Regions from separate parts of the Rahnella sp. GSA61A genome, predicted to be linked through region 4. Evidence: predicted binding sites of a transcription regulator. Region 4 holds the regulator's gene; each other region holds the start of a gene.
What was found. Region 4 encodes PurR, which represses purine synthesis genes. Its sites were predicted from a motif close to CANGCAAACGTTTGCNTG; they were not measured.
Positions count from the first base shown of each region.

Region 1 (5,052 bases), on a different contig from region 4:
GTAAAGAAATTCGGGCTCATGGAAGAGACCACGGCAATCAACACCAGCAGCGCAATCAGAGACTTTTGCTCCAACAACCACTCTTTACTGATCCAGCGCTTTTTGGCTGGCAATGTCTGAGAACTCATATCTGATTACTCCTGCGTCACGCCGTATTGCTTGCCGACAGCGGCAGCCATCAACACTTCCTGCGTAGCCTGTTCTATCGGGAATTCACCGCTTAAATGGCCTTCATGCATCACCAAAACCCGGTCACTCATACCGATCACTTCCGGCATTTCTGAGGAAACCAAAATGATACTCAGCCCTTCGCGCTTGAACTGGTTTATAAGCTGGTAAATCTCTTTCTTGGCACCAACGTCAACGCCGCGCGTCGGTTCATCGAGGATCAGGACTTTCGGCCGCGTCATTAATCCACGGGCAATTGCCACTTTTTGCTGATTACCGCCGGAAAGCAGGCCGATGGTCTGCATCATCGACGGCGTTTTGATATTGAAGAGGCGGATGAAATCGCCGACAGCCTGCTGTTCTTCCGCATGTTTAAGACGTCCGCCAGCGTGGCTGAAATAACGCAGCGCCGTCAGCGACATGTTTTCTTTCACTGACATGCCCAGAACTAAGCCATCGCGCTTGCGGTCTTCAGAGATATAAACAATGCCGTTTGCCAGCCCGTCCTGCGGTGAGTGTGTCACCACTTCGCGGCCATCGAGCGCCACATAACCACTTTTACGCGGTAAGGCTCCGTAGAGAATTTTCATCAGTTCGGTACGGCCTGCGCCCATCAGACCGGAAATCCCCAGAATTTCGCCGCTGTACAGATCAAAGCTGACGTTATCCACGCCCGGCCCGCTGACATCGCGTACCTGCAAACGCAGCGCACCGCGTTCATGATTAATGCGCGGGTATTGCTCTTCGAGGCGACGGCCCACCATCATTTCAATCAGCGTGTCTTCTTCAAGCGAACTGACCGGCCGCTCTGCAATAAACTGCCCGTCACGGAACACCGTCACGTCGTCGCAGATTTCGAAAATTTCTTTCATGCGGTGGGAGATATACACCACACCGCAACCGGCGGCTTTCAGTTCCCGGATCACGTTAAATAAAGAAGCGGTTTCGGTATCGGTCAGGGCATCCGTCGGTTCATCCATAATGATGACTTTGGATTCAAAGCTCAGCACTTTGGCAATTTCGACCATCTGCTGGTCGCCGATGGATAAATCGCCTACCAGCCGGTCGCTTTTGTAACGCAGATTCAGGCGCGCCAGCAGTTTATCGGCCTCGGCATACATCTTTTTCCAGTTGATGCGGCCAAAACCGTTCACAAACTCACGGCCCAGGAAGATATTTTCAGCAATCGTCAGTTGGGGGATCAGGTTTAATTCCTGATGAATGATACCAATCCCGGCTTCCTGAGAGGCTTTAGGGCCACTGAAAACCGCTTCCTTGCCAAGAAAATGCACTGAGCCGGCATCTTTCTGATAGATGCCGGTCAGCACTTTCATCATGGTGGACTTGCCCGCGCCGTTTTCTCCCACCAGCGCCATTACACGTCCCGGATAGACGCTGAGCGCCGCGCCGGAAAGTGCTTTTACGCCGGGAAAGGCTTTATCAATGCCTGTCAGTTGCAGCAAAGGTTGCATAAAGGCCTCAGAAGGTTACGCCAGCACACAGAATAACGTTCGCATAAGGCGAACATTCCCCGCTGCGGATCACAGCCCGACTTTTTTCGCTTTGTGCTTTGAATGACTCATGACTGACGTAATCCAAAGCAATGGTGTTTCCCTGGTGTTGTTCGAGTTGTGTCAATTGGGCGAGCAACGCTTCATGGAGTTGAGGATTTTTAGTGAGGATTTCCTCGGCGAGGATAGCCCGCTCAACCTGCATCTCATGTGTCACTACCTCTAAGACTTGTAAAAAGGTGGGAACTCCCTGGGTCAGGGCCAGATCGATGCGTTGGCAAGCTGCTGGCACCGGAAGTCCGGCATCGCCAATAACCAGCTGATCGGTGTGACCTAACCGGGCAATAACATGTGAGATTTCGGCATTTAACAGCGGTGACTTCTTCATTGTGAACTCCTACAGCGAAACGTTTCGCTCACCGATGAGTTTATAAAGATCCCCGGCCATCGCAACGGAGTTATGATGGAATTGTGATCAGCGTCGAAACGTTTCGCTGAATAATTAAGAAACCGCAGGGAAATTTGAGTTAGTCGTTTCAGAAAGGAGAAAGAGAAAATAAAACAGGGCACCCGAAGGTGCCCTGCGAGCAGTAGAAATGAGGATCAGATTTCTACCTGCGTACCGAGTTCGATTACGCGGTTCGGCGGAATTTCAAACTGATCTGGCGCGCGTAAGGCGTTGCGGCTGAGCGCCATAAAGAGTTTGCCACGGAAGTAGAGATACCAGGGGCGCTTGGTCAGGATCAGTGATTCGTGCGACATAAAGAATGACGTTTCCATCATCCGGCACGGCAATCCTTCCAGACCGCAACGGTGGAACACTTCCTCCACGTTCGGCGTTTCTTTAAATCCGTAGCTGGCGACCACACGCCAGAACGTCGGCGAAAGCTGTTCGATGGTGACGCGCCGGACGTTATGTACATAAGGCGCATCTTCGGTGCGTAACGTCAGCAGTACCACACGCTCATGCAACACTTTGTTGTGTTTGAGATTGTGCAGCAACGCAAACGGAATGACGTTGATGGCGCGCGACATATACACAGCCGTACCCGGAACACGCACCGGCGGGGATTTCTCCAGAGAGGCGATCATCGCTTCCAGGGAATTCCCATGCTCGTTCATGCGGCGCATAAGGCGGAAGCGCTCGCTTTTCCAGGTCGTCATAACGATAAACATGCACAAACCCAGCGTCAGCGGCAACCAACCGCCGGAGAACAGTTTAGTAGCGTTCGCCGCGAACAGCGGGATATCCATAAACAGCAGACCGATCAGCAAAAGCCCGACCAGGAAAGGTTTCCAGTGCCAGTTTTTGAGTGCCACCGTACAGGAAAGAATACTGGTCAGCACCATCGTACCGGTCACTGCGATACCGTATGCCGCTGCCAGATTGCTCGAATGCTCGAAGCTGGCGATAACGATAACCACCGCAAAGTACAGCAACCAGTTAATGGCCGGGATGTAAATCTGGCCTGCTTCCATTTCTGAAGTGTGGATGATGCGCATTGGCGGTAGATAGCCTAAACGCACAGCCTGACGCGTCAGGGAGAACACACCGGAGATAACAGCCTGAGACGCGATAATGGTGGCCAGCGTTGCCAGCACCAGTAACGGGATCAAAGCCCAGTCAGGCGCCAGCAGGAAGAACGGGTTTTTAATCGACTCCGGATCTTTGAGCAGCAATGCGCCCTGACCGAAGTAGTTCAGCACCAGAGAAGGCAGCACCACTGTGAACCAGGCCAGACGGATCGGGAATTTCCCGAAGTGGCCCATATCCGCATACAGCGCTTCCACGCCGGTAATCGACAGAACGACCGCGCCAAGTGCCAGGAAGGAAAACGACTTATGCTCGATAAAGAAGTTAACCGCCCACATCGGGTTCATGGCGCGAAGTACTTCAGGGTTCTGCATGATGCTGTTCACGCCGAGAACAGCCAGCGTCAGGAACCACAACAACATCACCGGCGCAAACAGTTTGCCCACGATGCCAGTGCCGTGTTTCTGAATAATAAAAAGCAGCGTCAGGACAGTAATAGATAAGGGGACGATATAAGGATCAAGTGAAGGTGCTGCGATTTCCAGACCTTCCATCGCGGAAAGAACAGAAATAGCCGGAGTGATCACCACTTCACCATAGAAGAAACTTCCGCCGATCAGGCCGAGAATGACCAAAACGGCAGTGGTGCGTGCCGAGGTGTTTCTGCCCGCCAGAGACATCAGCGTCAGAATACCGCCTTCGCCTGCGTTGTCCGCCCGCATCACGTAAGTGAGGTACTTGAGCGAAACAATGAGGATTAACATCCAGAAAATCAGAGAGAGAAAACCAAAAACGACGCTGGGTTCAACGTTGAAACCATAGTGACCAGAAAAACACTCTCTTAAGGTGTAGAGAGGACTGGTACCAATGTCGCCATAGACCACACCAATGGCGGCCAGGGTTACTGCTGGGAGTGACCGTTTATGTTCAGTGCTCATATTTCGTTTCTTTTTTGCTCGAACATCCGTAAGCGATGAGTGCGCTCGATCTTATGATGCCCACTAAAAGGCGCACAGTATGCACGAATAAATTGGATTGCCTACCCTTAAATGTGCAGCTAAACCGGCGTTCATATGAACGGGGTCACATTTCTGATAATAGAAAATTTTTAGTAATCAACAAGCTATAACGACAAAAATAAACGTGGCATATCGCTATTAGCCAGTACACTATTCAACAACTCAATGGAAACCGGAAGAGACAGTATGGCGCAATCTCCCCTTCTGGCAGAACGGATCGCCCGTCTTGCTAACGCATTAGAACATGGCCTGTACGAGCGGCAGGATGCCATAAGACTTTGCCTGCTGGCAGCCCTGTGCGGCGAAAGCGTTTTTCTGCTCGGCCCGCCAGGTATTGCAAAAAGCCTGATTGCCCGGCGCCTGAAATTTGCGTTCCGACATGCGCGCGCTTTTGAATATCTTATGACGCGCTTTTCCACGCCGGAAGAAGTCTTTGGCCCGCTCTCGATTCAGGCCCTGAAAGATGAAGGCCGCTATCTGCGTCTGACCGAAGGTTACTTGCCGGAAGCTGAAATTGTCTTCCTTGATGAAATCTGGAAAGCAGGCCCGGCCATCCTCAATACATTGCTCACCGCCATCAATGAACGCCGCTTCCGTAATGGCGAACGAGAAGAACCTATTCCGATGCGTCTGCTGGTCAGTGCGTCCAACGAATTACCCGAAGCCGATGGTGGCCTCGAAGCGCTGTACGACCGCATGCTGATCCGTCTGTGGTTGGATAAAGTGCAGGATAAGCAAAATTTTCGCTCACTGCTGACCAGCCGGAACAATGAAAACGCCAATCCGGTGGCAGAGTCCCTGAGTATCAGCGATGAAGAAT
Region 1 covers NZ_JAHXYO010000011.1:4,967-10,018, forward strand. Annotated here, with positions in the region: gene rbsC (ribose ABC transporter permease) at 1-128, opposite strand, end outside; gene rbsA (ribose ABC transporter ATP-binding protein RbsA) at 135-1,640, opposite strand; gene rbsD (D-ribose pyranase) at 1,648-2,067, opposite strand; gene kup (low affinity potassium transporter Kup) at 2,283-4,151, opposite strand; gene ravA (ATPase RavA) at 4,419-5,052, shown strand, end outside.
Region 1: the regulator PurR is predicted to act here: its motif matches at 2,080-2,097, upstream of rbsD (D-ribose pyranase).

Region 2 (5,052 bases), on a different contig from region 4:
TACGGTGCCAGCGCTTCCTGCGCATTCACCACCGGATATCCCTGACCTAACTGAGCCTGCAAGGCCGCTTTCTGTGCCTGCTGTTTTTCCTTTTCCATCAGATATCCCACCAGACTCAGCTGATAACGACGGATATTCTCCACATAGTTATATGCCTGTGTACCGCGTGCATAACCGTAAGTCGTCCGGCTAAAGAAGCGTTTCTGATTCAGCATCGGCAGACGCTGTTTCACATCTGCCCAGCTGTCCGGATTGGCTTTCTGTTGCGCCGTCAGTTTGCGGGCATCCAGCATATGGCCGTAACCCATGTTATAGGCTGCCAGCGCAAACCAGATCCGTTCATCCTGCGGAACAGATTCCGGCATTTTATCCATCAGATGCGACAGATACTGGGCACCGCCACGGATGCTTTGTTCGGCATCCGTGCGGTCGTCGACATTCAATCCGCCAGCGGTAGCGCGGGTCAGCATCATCACACCCCGTACACCGGTCGGGGATTTTGCCTGCGGATCCCAGTGGGACTCCTGATAGGCGATAGCCGCCAGTAAACGCCAGTCAATATTCCCGGCATACTTTTCGAACAGCGGCTGTAAATCCGGCAGCGTACTGTCGATGGCATTGAGGAAAGTCCGGGTATCAACGTAATCAAAATCGCCCACGTGCCCGAGATATTTCTCTTCCAGCTTTTCCAGGGTGCCGTCTTCTGAAATCTGGCTGAAAAAGTCCAGCATGGCGGCAGAAAGGCTATCGTCATCAGGTTGTTTGCGGTAGTACCAGGTCACAGGTTCGTCGTCAGTCGCATCAAAAGCCACCGCAAGACGCGGATAAACACGCTGCATCAGGGCGATGGTCACCGAATCGCCCAGCGTATAATCAAGTTTACCGTTCTCGACTTGCTGCAACAGATCGCGTGGTGACATCTTATCGGTCGTGGTCCATGCGAGGTCGGGATACTTTTTGCTGGCGGCTTCCAGTGTGGCGATATGCGCGCTGCCAGCAGACACCACCAGCGAGCCTTTGATGTCTGCGAAGCTTTTCGGGCGCACTGATCCCTGCCGGTAAACCAGTTGCTGGGAAACGGAATAGTATTCCGGGCCAGCACGGTAGTTTTTCAGCCGCTCATTGTTGTACACCAGACCGGAAGCCAGCATGTCAGTATTATCATGATCCAGATCGTCGAACATGCTCTCAATGGTGGTGTGCTGTGTCACGACCAGCTGCACGCCCAGATAATCTGCAAAGCGTTTAGCCAGTTCGTAATCGAAACCGAGATTGCCTTCCGGGGAGTTCATAAAAGTCAGTGGAGAATTGAGCGTGCTTACGCGCAATTCTCCACGGGATTTTATTTGATCCAGTTGGTCGCCTTCACCTCTGTGCCACGGGACTGCCGGCCATAAAGCCAGCGCCAGTAACAGGGCGGCGATCCCCATCAGAACATAATTAATTTTTAGTCGCGTCAAATAGTTATCTCGCTGCGGCGCTCTTGTTTTTTTACGCTATGCTGTGCAGTTAGTATGGCTATATCCCCAGTGCTGACGCATTTTGCTCAACAAAACGGCAGTCTGCAACTTTATTCATGATATCCGTAAAATATGTGGGGCTATAAATGAATATCAAGTTTCCCTGCGCAAACGGTTTCGTCGGGCGTCAGCTTTCTTTATAATAGCCCGCGTTTTCCCCCTGTTGCGCCCAAAGAAGCACTGTGGTCAGTGTCTTCGAAGACGAGAGATCTGTGATTATGGAAATACTGCGTGGTTCGCCCGCTTTGTCGGCTTTTCGCATTAACAAATTGTTGTCCCGTTGTCAGGAAGCCCGCCTTCCGGTCAGCGATATCTATGCCGAATATGTACATTTTGCCGACGTCAGCGCGCCGCTGAGTTCGGACGAACAAACCAAGTTACAACGCCTCCTGAAATACGGTCCTTCTCTCGCTGAACACGCTCCTTCTGGTCGTTTACTGCTGGTTACCCCGCGCCCTGGCACCATTTCTCCGTGGTCTTCCAAAGCTACCGATATTGCACACAATTGCGGCTTGTCGCAGGTTGTGCGTCTGGAACGCGGTCTGGCATTTTATGTGCAGGCGCCGCAACTGACCGAACCACAGTGGAATGAACTGGGCGCATTACTGCATGACCGCATGATGGAAACTGTCTTTGGTCATCTGGAAGACGCCAGCGCGCTGTTTGCGCAGCATCAGCCGGCTCCGGTGCAGCATGTGGATATCCTGGGCGTTGGCCGTGGCGCTCTGGAAGCCGCCAACACCAAATTAGGTCTGGCGCTGGCTCAGGACGAAATTGATTATCTGATGGATGCCTTTACGTCGTTGGGGCGCAACCCGACGGACATCGAACTGTATATGTTCGCACAGGCAAACTCAGAACACTGCCGTCACAAAATCTTCAACGCAGACTGGATTATCGACGGCGAAACGCAGCCGAAATCCCTGTTTAAGATGATCAAGAACACGTTCGAACACACTCCCGATCACGTGCTGTCCGCGTATAAAGATAACGCCGCCGTGATGGAAGGTTCGCAGGTCGGTCGCTTCTACGCCGATGCGAAAGACGGTCTGTACGATTTCCATCAGGAGCAGGCGCATATCCTGATGAAGGTCGAAACCCATAACCACCCGACGGCGATCTCTCCGTGGCCGGGTGCGGCCACAGGTTCCGGCGGTGAAATCCGTGACGAAGGTGCAACCGGTCGCGGCGCGAAACCGAAAGCCGGTCTGGTCGGTTTCTCCGTGTCAAACCTGCGTATTCCTGGTTTTGAACAGCCGTGGGAAGAAGATTTCGGTAAGCCGGATCGTATCGTTACCGCGCTGGATATCATGACCGATGGCCCGCTGGGCGGCGCAGCATTTAACAACGAATTCGGTCGTCCGGCGTTGCTGGGCTACTTCCGTACTTACGAAGAAAACGTCAATAGTCACAACGGCCCTGAACTGCGCGGTTACCACAAACCGATCATGCTGGCGGGCGGTATCGGCAACATCCGTGCCGATCACGTGCAGAAAGGTGAAATCACGGTTGGCGCGAAACTGATTGTACTTGGCGGCCCGGCGATGAATATCGGTCTGGGGGGCGGCGCGGCGTCTTCTATGGCTTCCGGCCAGTCTGATGCCGATCTGGATTTTGCTTCCGTACAGCGCGACAACCCGGAAATGGAACGCCGTTGTCAGGAAGTGATCGACCGCTGCTGGCAACTGGGCGAAGCCAACCCGATTTTATTTATCCATGATGTCGGTGCCGGCGGTTTATCCAACGCCATGCCGGAACTGGTCAGCGATGGCAACCGTGGCGGGCGTTTCCAGCTTCGTGACATCCTGAACGACGAACCGGGCATGAGCCCGCTGGAGGTCTGGTGTAACGAATCACAGGAACGTTATGTGCTGGCGGTGTCTCCGGCGCAGCTTGAACAGTTCGATGCGATTTGCCAGCGTGAACGAGCACCTTACGCGGTCATCGGTGAAGCCACCGAAGAAATGCATCTTTCTCTGAAAGACAGCCATTTCGACAACCAGCCAATTGATATGCCGCTGGATGTCCTGCTGGGTAAAACGCCAAAAATGACCCGCGACGTCACCACATTGAAAGCGAAAGGTGACGATCTAAATGCGGAAAACATCCAGATTGCGGAAGCGGTAAATCGCGTTCTGCATTTGCCAGCTGTTGCTGAGAAAACCTTCCTGATCACCATCGGCGACCGCACCGTCACCGGCATGGTCGCGCGCGACCAGATGGTCGGCCCGTGGCAGATCCCGGTAGCCGACTGCGCAGTCACCACCGCCAGCCTCGACAGCTACCACGGCGAAGCGATGTCACTGGGCGAACGCGCTCCGGTTGCCTTGCTGGACTTCGCTGCCTCTGGTCGCATGGCCGTTGGTGAAGCGCTCACGAATATTGCTGCGGTGGAAATCGGCAGCCTGAAACGCGTTAAGCTTTCTGCTAACTGGATGTCTGCGGCCGGTCACCCGGGCGAAGATGCCGGTTTATACGCGGCTGTAAAAGCGGTGGGCGAAGAACTGTGTCCGGCGCTGGGTATTACTATTCCGGTGGGCAAAGACTCCATGTCGATGAAAACCCGCTGGCAGGAAGGTAACGAACAACGCGAGATGACGTCTCCGCTGTCGCTGGTAATCACCGCGTTTGCCCGTGTCGAAGACGTCCGCCATACCGTGACGCCGCAACTGCGCACCGACCAGGGTGACACCGCATTGCTGTTGGTGGATCTGGGGGCAGGTCATAACGCACTGGGCGCGACAGCGCTGGCACAGGTTTACCGCCAGCTCGGTAACACGCCTGCTGACGTTCGCAGCGCAGAGCAACTGGGTGGCTTCTTCAACGCCATGCAGGCGCTGGTATCTGAACAGAAATTGCTGGCCTACCATGACCGTTCCGACGGTGGTTTGCTGGTGACGCTGGCTGAAATGGCCTTTGCCGGGCATTGCGGCCTGACTGCAGATATTGCTGCGCTGGGCAACGATGTGCTGGCTGCGTTGTTCAACGAAGAACTGGGCGCCGTGATCCAGGTTCGTGCATCAGACCGTGAAGCGGTGGAAAAAACCCTGGCTGATTTTGGTCTGGCGGATTGCACGCATTACCTCGGTACCGTGGAAACCGGCGATCGCTTCATCATCACTTCCGGCAGTAAGCCTGTGTACAGCGAAAGCCGTACCACGCTGCGCACCTGGTGGGCAGAAACCACCTGGCAGATGCAGCGTCTGCGCGATAACCCTGAATGTGCCGATCAGGAACATCAGGCGAAAACCAACGATCTCGATCCGGGTCTGAACGTCAAACTGACTTTCGCTCCGGATGAAGACGTAGCCGCGCCATACATCGCCAAAGGTGCGCGTCCGAAAGTCGCCGTTCTGCGCGAGCAGGGTGTGAACTCACACGTTGAAATGGCTGCTGCTTTCCACCGTGCCGGTTTCGATGCGGTTGACGTGCATATGAGTGACCTGCTGGCCGGTCGCCGTGATTTACAGGATTTCCACACGCTGGTAGCGTGCGGTGGATTCTCTTACGGTGACGTGCTGGGTGCGGGTGA
Region 2 covers NZ_JAHXYO010000020.1:12,453-17,504, reverse strand. Annotated here, with positions in the region: gene mltF (membrane-bound lytic murein transglycosylase MltF) at 1-1,460, opposite strand, end outside; gene purL (phosphoribosylformylglycinamidine synthase) at 1,736-5,052, shown strand, end outside.
Region 2: the regulator PurR is predicted to act here: its motif matches at 1,625-1,642, upstream of purL (phosphoribosylformylglycinamidine synthase).

Region 3 (5,052 bases), on a different contig from region 4:
CTGGCTGAAAACATGCTTAAATATGTTTTCAAAGCCGTTTTAGACGAACGCGCAGACGATATGGCCTTTTTTGCTGACCGTGTAGACAAAGATGCTGTTGCACGCCTTGAGCGATTTGTAACATCCGATTTCGCCCAGGTAGACTACACCGATGCAGTAGAAATATTAATGAATTGTGATCAGAAATTCGAAAACCCGGTTTCATGGGGTGTCGACCTTTCTTCTGAGCATGAACGTTATCTCGCGGAACAGCATTTCAAAGCGCCGGTGGTGGTTAAAAACTATCCGAAAGATATCAAAGCCTTCTACATGCGTATGAATGACGATGGTAAAACCGTCGCGGCAATGGATGTTCTGGCACCGGGCATTGGTGAGATTATCGGTGGCTCTCAGCGTGAGGAACGTCTGGACGTACTGGACGCCCGTATGGCTGAAATGGGGCTAAATAAAGAAGATTATTGGTGGTATCGCGATCTTCGTCGTTACGGCACAGTCCCGCATTCAGGCTTCGGCCTTGGCTTTGAACGTTTAGTCGCCTATGTGACCGGTGTTCAAAACGTTCGTGACGTGATCCCGTTCCCACGTACACCACGTAGTGCAACCTTCTAATTAATTAAACTATTTTTAATTAACATAATAGTTACAAAACTAAGGCCAGCTTTGCTGGCCTTAGTCATTTTCAAAGATAGATCCCTGTCACAAAGTTCCGTAAAATACACATTTTGAAATACATTCTTTCCTGCTGAAACATATTTAGTAATTTAGTAGCATTTTCGCTGTGGATTAAGCTCACCACGGATGGAATAGTGCGTTCAGACACAGGAGACACCAAACTTTCGTGAATAGTTCCGTAAAGAATTATTTAGGCAGTGGCAGGTGTCCAAATAAAACCAATGAGGGTAATAATAATGATGAAGCGCAATATTCTTGCAGTGGTAATCCCTGCTCTGTTAGTTGCTGGTGCAGCTAATGCAGCTGAGATCTATAACAAAGATGGCAACAAACTGGATCTGTACGGTAAAGTTGACGCACGTCACACCTTCTCTGACAATGCTGGCGACGATGGCGACCAGACCTATGTCCGTTTCGGCTTCAAAGGCGAAACTCAAATTACTGACCAACTGACCGGTTACGGCCAGTGGGAATACAACGTTCAGGCTAACCATGCAGAAAGTGCTGGCGATGAAGGCAACAAAACTCGTCTGGGCTTCGCAGGTCTGAAATTTGGTGATGCAGGTTCTTTCGACTACGGTCGTAACTACGGCGTAATCTACGACGTAATGTCCTACACCGACCAATTGCCAATCTATGGCGATGACACCATGTACCAGAACAACGACAACTTCATGGTTGGTCGTGCTAACGGTGTGGCAACTTACCGTAACAGCAACTTCTTCGGTCTGGTTGATGGCCTGAGCTTCGCTGTACAGTACCAGGGCAAAAACGACGAAGGTCGTGATGGTCGTGGCGCAGTTGATTCCAATGGTGACGGCTGGGGTACTTCTGCCGCTTACGCTATCGGCAACTCAGGTGTTAGCATTACTGGTGCTTACTTCTCTTCTAACCGTACTGTTACTCAGAAACAAGACGGCACTGGCGACAAAGCTGACGCATACGCATTCGGCGCTAAATACGACGCTAACAACCTGTACCTGGCAACCTTCTACGGTGAATCACGTAACACCACCGATTACGGTAACCCGGATGCAATTGCTAACAAAACTCAGAACTTCGAAGTTGTTGCTCAGTACCAGTTCGATTTCGGTCTGCGCCCATCTATCGCATACCTGCAGTCTAAAGGTAAGAGCCTGAACGGTTTCACCAACAACGGTTCTACCTACGCTGGCGGCGATGCTGACCTGGTTAAATATGTAGAAGTTGGTACTTACTACTACTTCAACAAAAACATGTCTACCTATGTTGACTACAAAATCAACCTGCTGGACGACAACAGCTACACCAAAGCAGCGGGTCGCAGCACTGACGACATCGTGGGTGTTGGTCTGCAATACCAGTTCTAATATCACTTAACGATGCGCTTACGGGCGCATCAAAGTGGATATCAAGGCAGAGCTTCGGCTCTGCCTTTTGCATTTCTGAGTCTTGAAAAGACCGCTTTTCCACCCTCGCCTATAAAATATTTTAATCTCCCACGCCTTCTCACAACTCTGTTTTCTTTTTGCCGCAAACGGTTGGCAAAAGGGGGCGCTGGCGTTACCCTGATGACCTCTTTCGTAATATCAGGCTATGGAATTTTCCGACATGTTTGAAAAAATCACTGCAGCACCTGCTGACCCTATCCTGGGTCTTACCGATCTTTTCCGCGCTGACGACCGCTCTAATAAAATCAATCTGGGGATTGGTGTTTATAAAGACGAAACAGGTAAAACGCCGGTTCTGGCCAGCGTGAAAAAAGCCGAACAGTTCCTGTTGGAAAATGAAACCACTAAAACCTATCTGAGTATCGACGGGTTGCCTGATTTTGCCCGTTGTACACAGGAACTGCTGTTTGGCAAAGACAGCACGGTTATTGCTGATAAACGGGCACGCACCGCACAGACTCCGGGCGGCACCGGCGCTTTGCGTATCGCAGCGGATTTCATCGCTACACAAACCAGCGCCAGACGCGTGTGGGTCAGTAATCCGAGCTGGCCGAACCATAAAGGTGTGTTCTCTGCTTCCGGTCTGGAAGTTGTGGAATACAATTACTATGACGCTGCAAATCACAGCCTTGATTTCGATGGCATGCTGAAAAGCCTGAGCGAAGCGAAAGCAGGCGACGTGGTGCTGTTCCATGGCTGCTGTCACAATCCAACCGGTATCGATCCTACAGAAGAACAATGGGCACAGCTGGCAGAATTGTCGGTGAGCAACGGCTGGTTACCGTTGTTCGACTTCGCCTATCAGGGCTTTGCAAAAGGTCTGGAAGAAGATGCGGCGGGTCTGCGCCTGTTCGTGGCAAAACATAAGGAATTGCTGGTCGCCAGTTCTTACTCGAAGAACTTCGGCTTATACAATGAACGCGTAGGTGCTTGTACGTTAGTCGCAGCCGATGAAGAAACTGCCGGTCGCGCTTTCAGCCAAATGAAATCGGTTATCCGTGCAAACTACTCCAACCCGCCGTCACACGGTGCTGCGGTTGTAGCCACCATACTGGGTAACGAAGCTTTGCGCACGCTGTGGGAGCAGGAACTAAGCGATATGCGCCTGCGTATCCATCGTATGCGCCAGCTATTCGTCAGCACCTTGCAGGAAAAAGGCGCTCAACAGGATTTCAGCTTTATTATTAACCAGAACGGGATGTTCTCTTTCAGCGGCCTGACCAAAGATCAGGTATTGCGTTTACGTGATGAATTCGGCGTGTACGCGGTGAACTCCGGCCGTATCAACGTTGCTGGCATCACGCTCGAAAATATGGCACCGCTGTGTGAAGCCATCGTCGCCGTACTGTAAAAGATAAGCAGTGTTGCTCAATTAAAAAAGCCCGTCAGGTATCCTGACGGGCTTTTTGTTTTTTGCTGATAAACAGCAAACGTAATTACCAGACCGGCATTTCATCCTGCAGGAACGGGTTCGTTTTACGCTCATAACCAAAGTCTGACATCGGGCCATGACCGGGAATAAAGACCATGTCATCGCCGAGCGGTAATAATTTCGTTTTGATGGAATGAATCAGCGCCTGATGGTCACCACGCGGGAAATCACTGCGGCCTACGCCACCCTTGAAAACCACATCACCAGAAACGGCAATTCGCGCTTTATCATTGATGAAGACAATATGCCCCGGCGTATGGCCTGGACAATGCAACACGGATAAGATTTCTTCACCAACACTCACTGAATCCCCTTCTTCCAGCCAGGTATCCGGCGTCAGCGGGTCACAATGGTCGAGGCCAAACATCTGGCTTTGGGTCGGTAACGCATCCAGCAGGAATTCATCTTCTTTTTGTGGTCCGATAACCGGTACCTGATAGTGCGCAGCCAGTTCTGCTGCGGCACCAACGTGATCAAGATGTCCGTGAGTCAGCAAAATTTGCGTAACCAATACACCTTTGGCAGAAACTTCCTGGATGATCCTGGCGGCTTCACCGCCCGGATCAACAATGGCGGCCTGATTGGTTTTAGCACACCAAATCAGTGAGCAGTTTTGGCTGAACGCCGTGACGGTAATAAGATGGGTTTTCATAGAGCTCCACAAAATGGCCTGTACATTCCGGCAGGCCATTAATTACACACATCACCAGGTCCGTGCGGGACCGGTATCGATGTGCACAAAGTTACTTCGTGGATAATATCCTACACCACCCATCCGCATTTTTAATGCTGCTTTGCGGATATTGCTCAGTTCAATGCCCTGAATGTGGAAATCCATTGCCTGCCCAAGCGTGTGATAGCTGTGCTTCGCTACCCCGCTTCCGGGTTCACGCATGCTGTTGTTTGTCGCCAGTGAGCGGTAACCCGAAATCAGCTGGACTGGTTTATTCGTTCCGCCAAGCATCACCTGCAAACGATAGAGGTGATCGAACAACGCGGGATCGATAGATTTTACTTTTTCCGCACGATAGTCCCTGAACAGATGATTCAACCGGGCCAACTCATCCTTGTTGTAACGCTTTCCATCAAAAAACTCGGTTTTGAGGGTTTCGCCGGTATTGATATTGTTAACGACTAAAATACGCGGGCGAGGTGTGGAAAGAGTGGCGAATGCACGACCTGGAAGTAATGCAATCCCCATAGCGGCACTGCCTAATGCCAGCCATTTACGGCGATGTTTGTCGATTTCATTCATGAACAGTTTACTATCCGGTAAGAGAGTCAAAAATAAGCTCTGATCTGAGCCGTTTTGAACCTTAACTGCCAATTTTCTGCGAGTCAAGGGAACCCATATAAGCAAAACGAGCGTGCCAGTGGCTCACGCTCGTTCGATGGCCAAATACTCTGACCCTTATCAGATTAGTTTTACTGCATTTATTGAAGCAAAATTTCCGCCTGAGGCAGAATTTGTGCACCGGATCTCACCGTTGAATCATAATTGTAAATATCTGTTCTGAA
Region 3 covers NZ_JAHXYO010000009.1:142,764-147,815, forward strand. Annotated here, with positions in the region: gene asnS (asparagine--tRNA ligase) at 1-609, shown strand, start outside; gene ompC (porin OmpC) at 909-2,021, shown strand; gene LC431_RS13630 (amino acid aminotransferase) at 2,263-3,453, shown strand; gene LC431_RS13635 (MBL fold metallo-hydrolase) at 3,539-4,186, opposite strand; gene LC431_RS13640 (YcbK family protein) at 4,238-4,789, opposite strand; gene ldtD (L,D-transpeptidase) at 4,969-5,052, opposite strand, start outside.
Region 3: the regulator PurR is predicted to act here: its motif matches at 2,182-2,199, upstream of LC431_RS13630 (amino acid aminotransferase).

Region 4 (5,052 bases):
GGTCTTTCTCAATACTGGCATTTTGTTTAACAATCTTTAATGTGTGCGCTCAGGCTCACATCTTTAAACATTCATTGAGAATAACATTTTTGGCGTTCACCGATAACGCCAGATTTGCAAAATTCCATTCTTTAACTCAAATATTAACACCATGAAAAGTGGTTATTTTTTTGACTAAAAATGGCGGTTATTTCGACATAAAAAAAGCCATTAACTTTTTCTCACAATATGATCTAGAATCGAGTCAATTCGTGCTTTTTTGTCAGGTTCTTTTAGGCAATACTCTGACATCCCTGATGTTTAACCTACCACTCATGGTAACGAAGCTATGCGCTTACTGTTCACGCTTTTTGTGCTGCTCTTTACCCAGCTATTTCTGAATATGGCACATGCATCGCCGCAGACACGTGTTTCTGCCGATCAGCGTAAAAGCCATGTTAATCAGGCTGCACCTGAAGAACGGCGAAAGCGAAAAACGGTGGCCGCGAAAACCAGTAAAAAAACTAAAATCGCGCCAGTGACAGAACAAAAAATTCAGGACAAGAATTCGAAGAAGAAAGTTAAAAGTACCGAACTGGCTAAACGAAAGACCACGACGGAGAAAAGTGTCAAAACGACCCGGGCCGAAAGTAAAAAAGAAAAGACACTGAAGACCACGCGGGCCGAAAGCAAAACAGAGAAACACGCCAAAACCCGTTCACTCGCGAAAAACAGCACGGAAAGGGTCAGTAAAAAAGAAGCGTATGGCCGGCACCGTAAAGGTAAAAAGCCCGAAGAAGACAGCAAACCGATTACGCTAAGTGCAACGCATAAAAAACGCTATCAGCATGCCCAGCAAACGGCGATGACCAAACTGATGCATCAGGTAGGAAAACCATATCGCTGGGGCGGAACCTCGCCGAATACCGGTTTTGATTGCAGCGGCTTAGTCTATTACGCCTACAAAGATTTGATCCGTATTAAAATGCCACGCACAGCGAATGAAATGTATCACCTGCGCGATGCGGCTCCGGTCAAACGCGGCGAACTTGAAAGCGGTGATCTGGTGTTCTTCAGAATCAATAACCGCGGCGCAGCAGACCATGTTGGTGTTTACGTGGGGAACGGCAAGTTTATTCAGTCTCCAAGAACGGGCGAAGACATTAAAATCACCTCTCTCGGCGACGATTACTGGCAAGATCATTATGTGGGTGCACGCCGGGTAATGACGCCGAAAACGATCCGATAATAAACAATTCGTTAAGTCTGAAGTTTCGCTAATCAGCCATTGAATAGCATTTAACGAAGAGTTTCTGCAGGGAAGAGTATCGGCGGTAACGGCCACTGCGTAAAATTGAAAAGGGCGATTCCTGTAACAGGAATCGCCCTTTTTTATGGCGGATCACTTACTGAATCAGTTCATCACCGCAGTGAAACTGAAAGCGATAATCATAAGCAAAGCGCATACCGTGGTGATCAACGATAATTTCAGGTTGCTGTCCATCAAACCCCCCTTTCGGATCAAATTGTGGCATTTTTTAAGCCACACTAATTGTGTGCCAACGCATTTTCGCATAATTAACATTTAAAATCTTGTGCTGAATGACAATGTATCCCTGAGAATTTTACTTCCACTTTCCTGCATTATAAGAGAAAATTGTCGGTTAACACGCCTGTGTGCCGGTTGATTTCACCCGAGAGCATTTCACGCCTCATTCTGAAGAATCCACCCAACGATTTCACTGCCCTTTTAGAAGCCAGCAGTGAGATCCACGCAAGCAAACGATTAACATAATGCTAACGTGCTGAAACACGTGAGTTCAGGAGTCATTGTTTACATGGCAACGATTAAAGATGTCGCAAAGCGCGCTGGCGTTTCCACTACAACCGTGTCGCACGTCATCAATAAAACACGTTTCGTCGCCGAAGAAACCAAAGAAGCGGTTCTCCTTGCAATCAAAGAGTTACATTACTCGCCGAGTGCTGTAGCCCGCAGTCTGAAGGTCAATAACACCAAAACGATCGGTCTGCTTGCCACCTCCAGCGAAGCGCCCTATTTTGCCGAAGTGATTGAAGCCGTAGAAAACAGCTGCTTCTCCAAAGGCTATACGCTGATTTTGTGTAACTCGCATAATAATCTGGAAAAACAACAAGCCTACCTGCAAATGCTGGCGCAAAAACGCGTCGATGGCTTGCTGGTGATGTGCGCGGAATATCCTGATGAGTTGCTCAATATGCTCGAGGAGCACCGTTCGATCCCAATGGTGGTCATGGACTGGGGCGAAGCGCGTAAGAACTTCACCGACAGCATTATTGATAATGCTTTCGAAGGGGGTTACATGGCCGGGCGTTATCTGATTGAACGCGGTCATCGTGATATTGGGGTGATCCCGGGCCAACTGGCACGTAATACCGGCGGTGGCCGCTTCCAGGGTTTTGTGAAAGCACTGACTGAAGCCAATATTCCGCTGCGTGACGAATGGGTGGTTCAGGGCGATTTCGAGCCGGAATCGGGCTATCAGGCGATGCATAAAATTCTGATGCAGAAGCACCGCCCGACTGCCGTATTTTGTGGCGGCGATGTGATGGCAATGGGCGCAATCTGTGCCGCAGACGAACTGGGCCTGCGCGTCCCTCAGGATATTTCCGTAATCGGTTACGACAATGTGCGTAACGCCCGTTACTTCTCCCCCGCGCTGACAACCGTGCATCAGCCGAAAGAACGTCTGGGTGAAATGGCCTTTACCATGTTGCTGGACAGAATTGTCAGTAAGCGTGAAGAGTCTCAGACCATTGAGGTGCATCCGAAACTGGTCGAACGCCGTTCCGTAGCCGATGGTCCGTACCGCGATTACCGCCGTTAACAGATATCGAACGCCTGCAGATGCAGGCGTTTTTTTCTAATCACGCAGCCATTCCTGATTCATGGTTTCTGTATCGCCCATATATTCCAGCAACCAGGCCAGCGAGGGTGACGGATTGCTTTGATCCCACGTCAGGCAACACGGGCTGTCGGGAAACGTATTTTCCAGCGTCAGCACCTGCAACTTTTTCTGTTCTATCCACGGCGTGACGCGATGAACCGGCATCATACCCACGCATAAGCCTTCGGTCAGGCATTCCAGCGCGCAGGTCCAGTCTGGCACGACCAGCCGCCGCTGGTTATCCAGCGTCCATGTATCCCGCTTAGGCAATGTCCGGGAGGTGTCTTCCAGACAGAGTGCAGGATAAGGCCGCAGCTCATCATCATTCAGCGCGCCGGATAACTGCGCAAGCGGATGTTGCGGGCTGACGACGCAATGCCAGTCCATAAATCCCATGTCACGAAAACTGAAGCCCCCGCCAACCGGTATCGCGCGTGTAGCACCGATCGCCACGTCTGCCCGCCCGTCAACCAGCGCATCCCAGACACCATTAAACACTTCTGAGTGAATAATGAGTTCGGTGTCCGCAAAATGGCGGTAGAAATCGAGCACCAGACGCCGTGTCCGTGCGGGTTTTACAATCCGGTCAACCGCCACACGTAATTCGCCGCGCCAGCCGTTCGCCACCTGCTGACACTGCCGGCGCGTGGCTATCATTTTTTTTGTCAGAATCCGCGCTTCATCGACAAAAACCTTTCCCGCAGGCGTCAGTACCACGTCACGATGGCGACGTTCAAACAACGGCACGGCCAGCCACTGCTCAAGCTGACGGACGGTATAGCTGATAGCAGAAGGTACGCGGTGCAAATCTTGCGCTGCCGCACTAAAACTACCTGTTCTTGCCACGGCATCTACCACTTCAAGGGCGTATTCTGACCACATAATTCAGCCTTCAATATTTTTGATAGCAGAGTGCAAATATTAGCGTTTCACAAGCCTGTTATCAAAGCGTTAAACTCCGCCTCCGGTATGTAATCTGCATCACATCATCTGCAATAAATAAATTAATGAGACGATAATGAAACCCTCCTTTGGATTTATGCTCTATCTCGCGGGACTGAGCATGCTGGGCTTTTTAGCCACTGATATGTATCTGCCTGCGTTCAGCGCCATGCAAACCAGTCTGATGACCAGCCCCGGGATGATCAGCGCAAGTCTGAGCATTTTTCTCGGCGGATTTGCTCTCGGTCAGTTGTTATGGGGGCCGTTGTCAGACAGGATCGGCCGTAAACCGGTATTGCTTCTTGGTCTGACACTGTTTGCGGTCGGTTGTCTGGGCGTTATCTGGGTTGAGAATGTACGCGCCCTTCTGGCCCTGCGCTTCTTACAGGCGATGGGCGTTTGTGCCGCCGCAGTCACCTGGCAGGCAATCGTTGTTGACCGTTTCTCTGCCGATGTGGCGAAAAAAACCTTCGCCAGCATTATGCCGTTAGTGGCTCTTTCTCCGGCACTGGCACCATTACTTGGTGCGTGGGTACTCAATCATTTTGACTGGGAAGCCATTTTTGCTCTGCTGACCGCAGTCGCCGTCGTCCTGGTGCTGACGACGCTGACTCTGCGTGAGAATAAACCTGCAAAACAAGCGAAGGCTGATAAAACAGGGTTTGCGACGTTACTGAAATCGCCTGTTTACAGCGGGAATGTCATGATTTATGCCGCCTGTTCAGCCGGATTCTTTGCGTGGTTAACGGGTTCACCGTTTATCCTGAGCGACATGGGTTATTCACCCGGTGCCATCGGGCTGAGCTATGTCCCGCAGACTATTGCTTTCCTGCTTGGTGGTTTTGGTTGCCGTGTTGTGATCAGCAAGCTGGACGGTAATAAAATTCTGCCATGGTTACTGGCGGGTTACGGCGTCAGTATGGTGACTTTGTTCTGTGTTGCCATGTTCACGGATGCCGGGCTGATTAGCCTGCTGATCCCTTTCTGTCTGATGGCTTTGGTGAATGGTGCAACCTACCCAATTGTTGTCGCAAATGCATTAATGCCGTTTCCTGCTAATACAGGCAAGGCGGCAGCATTGCAAAATACGCTGCAGCTCGGGTTGTGCTTCCTTGCCAGCTTGCTGGTTTCCGCATTTATTGTGCATCCGCTCATGGCGACAGTCACGATCATGCTGTCTACACTATTGTTGGTAGTTTTGGGTCGC
Region 4 covers NZ_JAHXYO010000016.1:65,037-70,088, reverse strand. Annotated here, with positions in the region: gene LC431_RS18935 (C40 family peptidase) at 329-1,228, shown strand; gene LC431_RS18930 (YnhF family membrane protein) at 1,394-1,483, opposite strand; gene purR (HTH-type transcriptional repressor PurR) at 1,818-2,843, shown strand; gene punR (DNA-binding transcriptional activator PunR) at 2,880-3,785, opposite strand; gene punC (purine nucleoside transporter PunC) at 3,922-5,052, shown strand, end outside.